2 regions of the Solibacillus sp. FSL K6-1554 genome follow, and region 1 is predicted to be linked to the other one. Evidence: predicted binding sites of a transcription regulator. Region 1 holds the regulator's gene; the other holds the start of a gene.
What was found. Region 1 encodes LexA, which represses DNA repair genes until DNA is damaged. Its sites were predicted from a motif close to CGAACATATGTTCG; they were not measured.

Region 1 (4,151 bases):
GTTGGCATTGTTACTGCTGGCAGCTCGGCAATCGTAAAGATGAAGAATTTTCAAAAGAAAAATTATTGGGTATGCTTGAGTATGTAAAACAAAATATCCGTCAAGCACCACCACGTACACAAGTAGCAATGAATAACTTTGTCATGACAGTAGGTGTTTCATTTAAACCTCTACATGAAGAGGCTGTCCAATTCGCTAAGGAAATCGGGCCAATTGAAACGAAACGTGAAGGGAAAAAGCCGGGTTTGCTGCACGCTTTTGCTGAAATAGAAAAACAGGTGGAAAAAGGACGAATCGGCTTTAAACGTAAATATGTACGCTGTTAATTGTAAAGAGTTATACCTTGTTTTTTCGCCATACAATTGTATAAACTAAAATTAGGAATTTTCAAGGAGGCTATTACATGAAAAAAAGCATTGCCATCGATATGGACCAGGTGCTGGCTGACTTTTATTCGAAATTATGTGTTACATATAACGAGAATTTCGGGACAAATTTTACCGATGAAGAATTTCTTCTGACGACACAGCGCGATTTACCTAGAGAAGATGCGAAAAAATTATTTGCTCTATTAAATGAGCCCGGCTATTTCAGAGATTTAAAAGTACTGGATGAAGATGCAATTGATGTCATTCGAGAGCTGCAGGAGCATTATGAGATTTATATTGCGACAGCTGCCATGGATGTACCCGGGTCATTTACAGCGAAGTACGATTGGTTAATGGAGTATTTACCATTTATCAAAACACAGAACATAGTGTTTTGTGGAAATAAAGCGGTAATACATACTGATTATTTAATTGACGATAGCCCACGCCAACTCAAGTCATTTAAAGGAACAGGTATATTGTATTCGATGCCGTACAATCGATCAGAAGAAGGTTTCATGCGTGTGAACAACTGGAAAGAAATTAAACAGTATTTTATAAAACAACTGGAAATTGTTTAAAAGGGAAAGGGTTGCAATCAGGCAATCCTTTTATATTTTTGTAGTAACATAGCTTAACGAAATAGTATAATTTAAATAATTGGAATTATCTTTAAATTGTAAGGGGATAGAATGAATGAAACCGATTATTGGATTAACAATGTATGATTTTGACAAGAAATTGGATATAAACAACGCATATTTGACGTCGATAGAACTAGCGGGGGGTATACCAATTTGTATACCGAATGCTACGGAAGAAAACGTAGAAGCAGTATTAAATTTAGTTGATGGCCTCGTATTAATTGGTGGAGCGGATATCGATCCATTATTGTTTAATGAGGAACCGCACCGTCATATCGGTAGTGTTGTTAGAAAGCGTGATGACAGCGATCTTTTATTAATGAAGGCAGCCTTTAAAAGACAAATGCCTGTTCTAGGTATTTGCCGTGGACAACAAATTATGAATGTTGCATTCGGAGGTACGATAATTCAGGATATACCATCACAGGTGGAGAATATAATCTTACATAAACAACCTTCAAAGCGTGGAGAATTGGCACATACCGTTGAAGTGAAGACACCGAAATTTAAGGAGATTTTTACAGAAGAAACATTCCGTGTTAACACATTTCACCATCAATCTGTAGGAAAGTTAGGGGAAGGACTTCTTGTTTCGGCAGTTGCGAAAGACGGCATTATTGAAGGAATTGAACACGAATCCCATCCGTATTGTGTGGCGGTACAATGGCACCCGGAAGAATTGGCGCCAAACGGGGATGTTTATGCACAGCGCTTATTTAAAAGTTTTATAGAAGCATGCCATAAGTAATAAAAGGCTCAGTCGTTTACGGCTGAGTTTTTTTATTTCATTAAAAAACTTGCCGATTCTATTAGAATGGCAAGCTTCTGATTAATGAATATTTCGATAGAGGCCGACTACTTTACCTAAAATAGAAACCTGATTGACAATGATCGGCTCCATTGAACTGTTCTCAGGCTGTAAGCGGAAATGAGTTTTTTCTTTGTAAAAGCGTTTGACTGTCGCTTCATCATCTTCCGTCATTGCTACAACAATCTCTCCATTGTTCGCGGTAGACGTTTTTTTGACGATTACATAATCCCCATTTAAAATTCCGGCTTCAATCATGGATTCACCCATAATTTCAAGCATAAATAGTTCTTCTTCCGGTGAGCCGTATGCATCCGGCAACGGGAAATATTCCTGAATATCCTCGATTGCAGAAATAGGCAGACCAGCTGTAACTTTACCGATTAACGGAACATGGATGACACCTTGTTTGGTGATGTTCATCTCTTCCTGGTCCAATATTTCAATGGCACGCGGTTTAGTAGGGTCACGACGAATAAGCCCTTTACTTTCTAAACGAGCTAAATGCCCGTGGACAGTTGAACTGGAAGCTAAACCTACCGCTTCTCCAATTTCGCGTACTGATGGCGGATAGCCTTTAGAACGAACTTCCTCTTTTATAAAAGTTAGAATAGCCTGCTGCCGCTTTGAAATTTTTTGTGTCAACTAACTCACCTCTTTATCATGCTATTTTTCTTAAAGTAAGTATAGCAGTATGCGAACACGAATGCAAACATAAGTTCGAAAAAACGGTTGACAAAAACATATGTTCGTATTATTATGAGAACAAATATTCCGAACATATATTCGAAAGAGGGTTTTACAAATGAAAAAAACTAAACTAAATGGCTTTACATCAATGTTTCTACTATTCTCTGTACTTATGATTACTTTATTCATGATGCAGGACGATAAAATAGAATTATACGAACACGTTAGCATAGAGCATGGCGATACTTTATGGTCGTTGGCAGAACAATATCGTGGTAAAATGGCTAAGCATGATTGGATCGATGAAGTGAAAAAGGAAAACGGATTGCTGGATGAAAAAGTTGTTTTAGGACAAGTACTGGTTGTACCTGTAGAAAAAGATTCACAATACATTGCCCAGCTGAATGAATCCACTGATATGCAATCGATTAAAGTAGTGAGAGGGAACAATGATAAAAACTAAAGCAGTAATTTATTGCCGTGTCAGTACGGATAAAAATACACAGGAAACGTCACTAGTACGTCAGCAAGAAGAGCTGACAAAGTATGCGAAAACATTCGGCTATAATGATGTGGAGATTTTCATGGATCAGCATAGCGGATATGATGTGGACCGAGATGGACTGCTCGATATGCTTGACTATATGAAAGAAGACGGCGTCAAAGCGTTATTTGTACAGGACGAAACACGGTTAGGGCGCGGTAATGCACGTATGGCAGTACTTCACCTATTGCAAAAATATGAAGCGACAGTATATACATTGAATGATGCAGGTCCTGTCGTATTAAACGAAATGGATACAATGCTGCTCGAAATTTTAGCAATTGTCGAAGAATACCAGCGTCGTATGCATAATGCGAAAATCCGCCGGGGAATGCGTCGTGCTGTAGAAAATGGCTACCAGCCCCAAAACAATTTAAAAAACCGCGGTAATATTGAAGGGCGTGAACGTAAAGAAGTCCCTGTTGAAGAAATCGTCCAGCTACGCCAGAAAGGCTTAACATTTGCAGAAATTGCTACGACATTGTCTGGTTTGGGCATTTCCATCAGTAAAGCGACCGTACATAGAAGATATATTGAATATATGGAGCGACTTGAAGAGTAAACACTTGTCTTCAAGTCGTTTTTTTTATACCTTTGTAGTAGGTAGGAAGAAAGGTGAGATTCAAATGTTATCAAAAGAGAAAATAGCTCGAATTAATGAGCTTTCTAAATTAGCGAAAGAAGGTAAATTGACGGAAGAGCAAGCGAAGGAACGCACTGCGCTGCGCAAAGAGTATTTAGATACATTCCGTTCCACAATGCGCGATACAATCGAGCATGTGAAAGTAATTGATGAAGAGGGCAATGATGTGACACCTGAAAAATTAAAACAAATAAAATCACAGAAGAAATTCTTAAACTAATAACATTTCATTAATATGTCACATTTAATATTAAGTATGACATATTTTAGATGACGTTTTTAGAAATTATTGTTTTCTTGTGAGAATTTGTCTACACTATAAAAGGTATAAATATCGTACGAGGAAAGGATGTCACATAATGACACAACAGATGGATCAGTTAGCAATTAACGCAATCCGTACATTATCAATCGACGCAATTGAAAAAGCAAATTCTGGTCACCCAGGTTTACC
Region 2 (4,151 bases), 1.4 Mb from region 1:
TAGAATTAGCTTACGCACAAGATATGGTTTCTCAAAACGTGATTTTAAAGTTAGTGAATGAAGGACAAGGAGAGTAGTCATCTTAAAAGATGGCTCTTTTCTTTAGACGAAAGGTGTTAGCAAATGAACATACCAAATAAGATTACAGTCTCGCGCATTTTATTGATCCCATTATTTATGATTGTAATGATGTTTGATTTCGGTTGGGGGAATATGACGCTGTTTGGCGCGGAAATGCAAGTGAACTATTTTGTCGGGGCACTTATTTTTATTTTCGCTTCAGCAACGGACTGGGTAGATGGCTACTATGCCCGCAAATATAATTTAGTGACGAACTTAGGGAAATTTTTGGATCCGCTTGCAGATAAGCTGCTCGTTTCCGCTGCCTTTATTTTATTGGTGGAAATCGACTTGGCACCTGCGTGGATTGTCATTATCATTATTTCGCGTGAGTTCGCGGTAACGGGACTTCGACTGATTTTAGCAGGACAAGGGGAAGTCGTAGCGGCAAACCAGCTTGGTAAAATTAAAACTTGGGCCCAAATCGTGGCGATTTCTGCATTAATTTTACACAATACGATTTTTACATTAGTTGGCATACCTTTTGATATGATTATGCTTTATGTAGCATTGTTCTTTACAGTATGGTCTGGATGGGATTATTTCTATATAAACCGTCGTGCATTATTGGATTCAAAATAAATAAAATTTCTAAAACTAGGTTAGAATTTCTTTTAGGATAGGTAATAGTAATAAGTATCCATAAAAGACATAACAGTTGCCCGTGCATTTTGGACGGCGCTGTTTTTCTAATCTAGTTTTCTTTATTTTTACAGCAGTTGACAAAACAACTGCTGTAAAAAAGCCTCTGGCAGATGTCACAGATTTTTTAAAGGAATGGAAGTCAGCCAAAAAACGTCGCGTCGTGCGACAATGGCTGACTGACCCACATCCTGTGTGCCTGCAATTACGCCAAGGCAAAATTGATCTATAGGGGGTTTTAGGAATGAATGCAGAAATTATAGCGGTAGGATCGGAATTATTATTAGGACAAATCGCCAACACGAATGCGAAATTTATTTCGAGCCAGCTTTCGGAACTTGGCATTAATGTTTATTATCATACAGTTGTAGGAGATAACGAGGCGCGGCTACTAGAGGCGATTAAAATTGCGGAACAGCGCGCGGATGTAATTATTTTCTCAGGCGGTTTAGGTCCGACAAAGGATGATCTGACGAAGGAAGCGATTGCGAAGCATTTGAATCGTACGTTAGTGTTTGATGAAACGGCGCTGTTTGCGATTGAGGAATTTTTTTCGAAGCAAAGACGACCGATGACGGAAAACAACCGGAAACAGGCGCTAGTACTGGATGGCTGCGATGTCTTGTTGAACCAGCATGGGATGGCACCGGGTATGTTTTTGGAGGAAAATGACCGTATTTATATTTTACTGCCGGGTCCGCCAAAAGAACTTGAGCCGATGTTCCAATATGAAACGAAGCCAAAACTTGCGGCACTTTTACATGACGGCGGGGTAATTTTATCGCATGTACTACGTTTTTACGGGATCGGTGAAGCAGATCTGGAAACCCGTATACAGGGTATTTTGGAGGAACAGACAAATCCTACAGTTGCCCCGCTTGCTTCAGATGGTGAAGTAACATTGCGCATTACGGCAAAAGCGCAAAACGAACAACAGGCATTCCGTCTGATCGAGTTAAAGAAACGTGAAATTCTCGATATCGTCGGAGAATACTATTATGGCGTAAATGATGAATCATTAGGATTTAAACTTGTGCAAATGCTTCTTGAAAATGAACTGACAGTTTCCGCTGCCGAAAGTTTAACGGCCGGTCTGTTCCAGTCGGAGCTGGCAGAAATTCCGGGTGTTGGATCTGCATTAATCGGCGGTGTTGTGACGTATACGAAAGAAGCGAAAATTAAGCACCTCGGTGTTTCTGGTGAATTGCTTGATGAATACGGCATCGTCAGCAGTGAATGTGCAGCGGCAATGGCAACACAAGTCCGTGAAAAGTTCGGTACAGATATCGGCGTTGGGCTGACGGGCGTAGCAGGACCGGGTGATCATGACGGACAGCCTGCAGGATCAATCTGGGTTGGCATTAAGATCGGTGACACAGAACCGCTCACGTACCGACTGCAATTAACTGGTTCAAGAAATACGAACCGAATCCGCGCAGTGAAGTTTACGTTCAGCTATTTAATGAGAGAATTAGCGAATCAAGGTTACAAAAAGCTGATTTAGTTGTCGTTTTCTTTTGATAAAGACGATTTGATCAGTGATTTAAAGCCATTTAGAAACATTCAAAGAAAAAGCGAAAATATGTTCGCTTTTTTCTTGAATGTTATCTCATTAGCAAGTATAATAGAGACATAAGTTAAATAAAGCTTTTTCTTAAGGAGGAAATAGTTTGAGCGATCGTAAAGCAGCATTAGATATGGCGTTAAAACAAATAGAAAAACAATTCGGTAAAGGTTCTGTCATGAAACTGGGTGAAAACTCAAACCGTCATATGGAGACAACTTCATCAGGCTCTATCGCAATTGATGCAGCATTAGGTATAGGCGGCTACCCGCGCGGACGTATTGTAGAAGTTTACGGACCGGAATCATCTGGTAAAACAACAGTTACATTACATGCCATCGCGGAAATTCAGGCAAACGGCGGTACAGCAGCATTTATCGATGCTGAACACGCACTTGACCCGGTATATGCACAAAAATTAGGCGTTAATATTGACGAATTATTATTATCACAGCCGGATACAGGTGAACAAGCACTTGAAATCGCGGAAGCATTAGTACGTTCTGGCGCGATTGATATTATCGTAATCGACTCTGTAGCAGCATTAGTGCCAAAAGCCGAGATCGAGGGCGAAATGGGTGACTCGCACATGGGTCTCCAAGCGCGTTTAATGTCACAGGCATTACGTAAATTATCAGGTGTTATTAACAAATCGAATACGCTTGCTATTTTCATCAACCAAGTTCGTGAAAAAATCGGTGTTATGTTCGGTAACCCGGAAACAACAACAGGTGGACGTGCCCTTAAATTCTACTCTTCTATCCGTTTAGAAGTACGTCGCGGTGAAGCGATTAAGCAAGGTACAGAAATTATCGGGAACAAAACGAAAATTAAAGTCGTAAAAAATAAAGTAGCACCACCATTCCGTACAGCGGAAGTGGATATTATGTACGGCGAAGGGATTTCAAAAGAAGGCGAAATCGTCGACATCGGTGCAGAACTGGACATCATCCAAAAGAGCGGTTCTTGGTATTCATACAACAGCGAACGAATCGGCCAAGGTCGTGAAAATGTAAAACAATTCTTCAAAGAAAACCCTGCAATCAAAGAAGAAGTGACAGAAAAAATCCGTCAACACTTCGGTATCGGCGAACTAGGCTACACAATCGGCGCCAACGATACAACTGCAGAAGAAGAACTGGACGAACTAGAACTATTCGAAGACGAAAAAGATAAAGAATAATGTTACAGACCCAAGCGAAGAAGTTTGCTTGGGTTTTTGTTTTGTGGGGGAAGGGCGGTTTTATAGCTAAGGTGGGGCGGTTTTGGTTGAAGTACCTGTTAGGTCAGTGGAGCGTTGGAGTTTATTAGAACAAATATAGGTTTTATTAGACGATCTTTGAGTGTTATTAGAAAATGGGACTGACGTAGCTGACTTTGATTGTTTTTTTCTAGGTAAAACCGGTGGGAAAAATAAAGCGGGGACTTTTATTAGAACAAATGTTTGCTATATTAGAAAATTTCCACCTCATATTAGAAGATTCGAAGAGGATATTTGAAAATCGGTTCGACATATTTGAAGAAGTGCAGAATATATTAGAAAATCCCAAGTTTATTAGAACAAATAAAAATATATTAGAACATTTAGAACTATATTAGAACTTCCCGTCGCCTGGCAGCCCGTAAATCGCGTTAATCGGATTCTTTATAGAAAAGATTGGTAACCTGCCATCCCAATCCGGACTAATTTCTGGAAGTCCCTTAATGGACCATAAAAATATAAAAAACCCCTTAAACCATGGCTATTCTTGACATACCTAATTTTGAACTATACAATTAAAATGTATAATTTCTAAATTTTGAAATGAATAGGCGGTATGTTTGA

Region 2: recA (recombinase RecA) is a predicted target of LexA. The motif match lies at 2,338-2,351, and genes of this name have one in related genera.

What each region holds. Positions count from the first base shown of each region.
Region 1 is NZ_JBBOSS010000001.1:2,563,717-2,567,867, reverse strand. Features, by position in the region: gene MHB58_RS12805 (DNA alkylation repair protein) at 1-326, shown strand, start outside; gene MHB58_RS12800 (5' nucleotidase, NT5C type) at 404-949, shown strand; gene MHB58_RS12795 (gamma-glutamyl-gamma-aminobutyrate hydrolase family protein) at 1,065-1,760, shown strand; gene lexA (transcriptional repressor LexA) at 1,842-2,465, opposite strand; gene yneA (cell division suppressor protein YneA) at 2,626-2,973, shown strand; gene MHB58_RS12780 (YneB family resolvase-like protein) at 2,960-3,616, shown strand; gene MHB58_RS12775 (DUF896 domain-containing protein) at 3,681-3,917, shown strand; gene tkt (transketolase) at 4,057-4,151, shown strand, end outside.
Region 2 is NZ_JBBOSS010000001.1:1,141,133-1,145,283, forward strand. Features, by position in the region: gene MHB58_RS05450 (helix-turn-helix domain-containing protein) at 1-77, shown strand, start outside; gene pgsA (CDP-diacylglycerol--glycerol-3-phosphate 3-phosphatidyltransferase) at 124-702, shown strand; gene MHB58_RS05460 (competence/damage-inducible protein A) at 1,007-2,266, shown strand; gene recA (recombinase RecA) at 2,433-3,509, shown strand.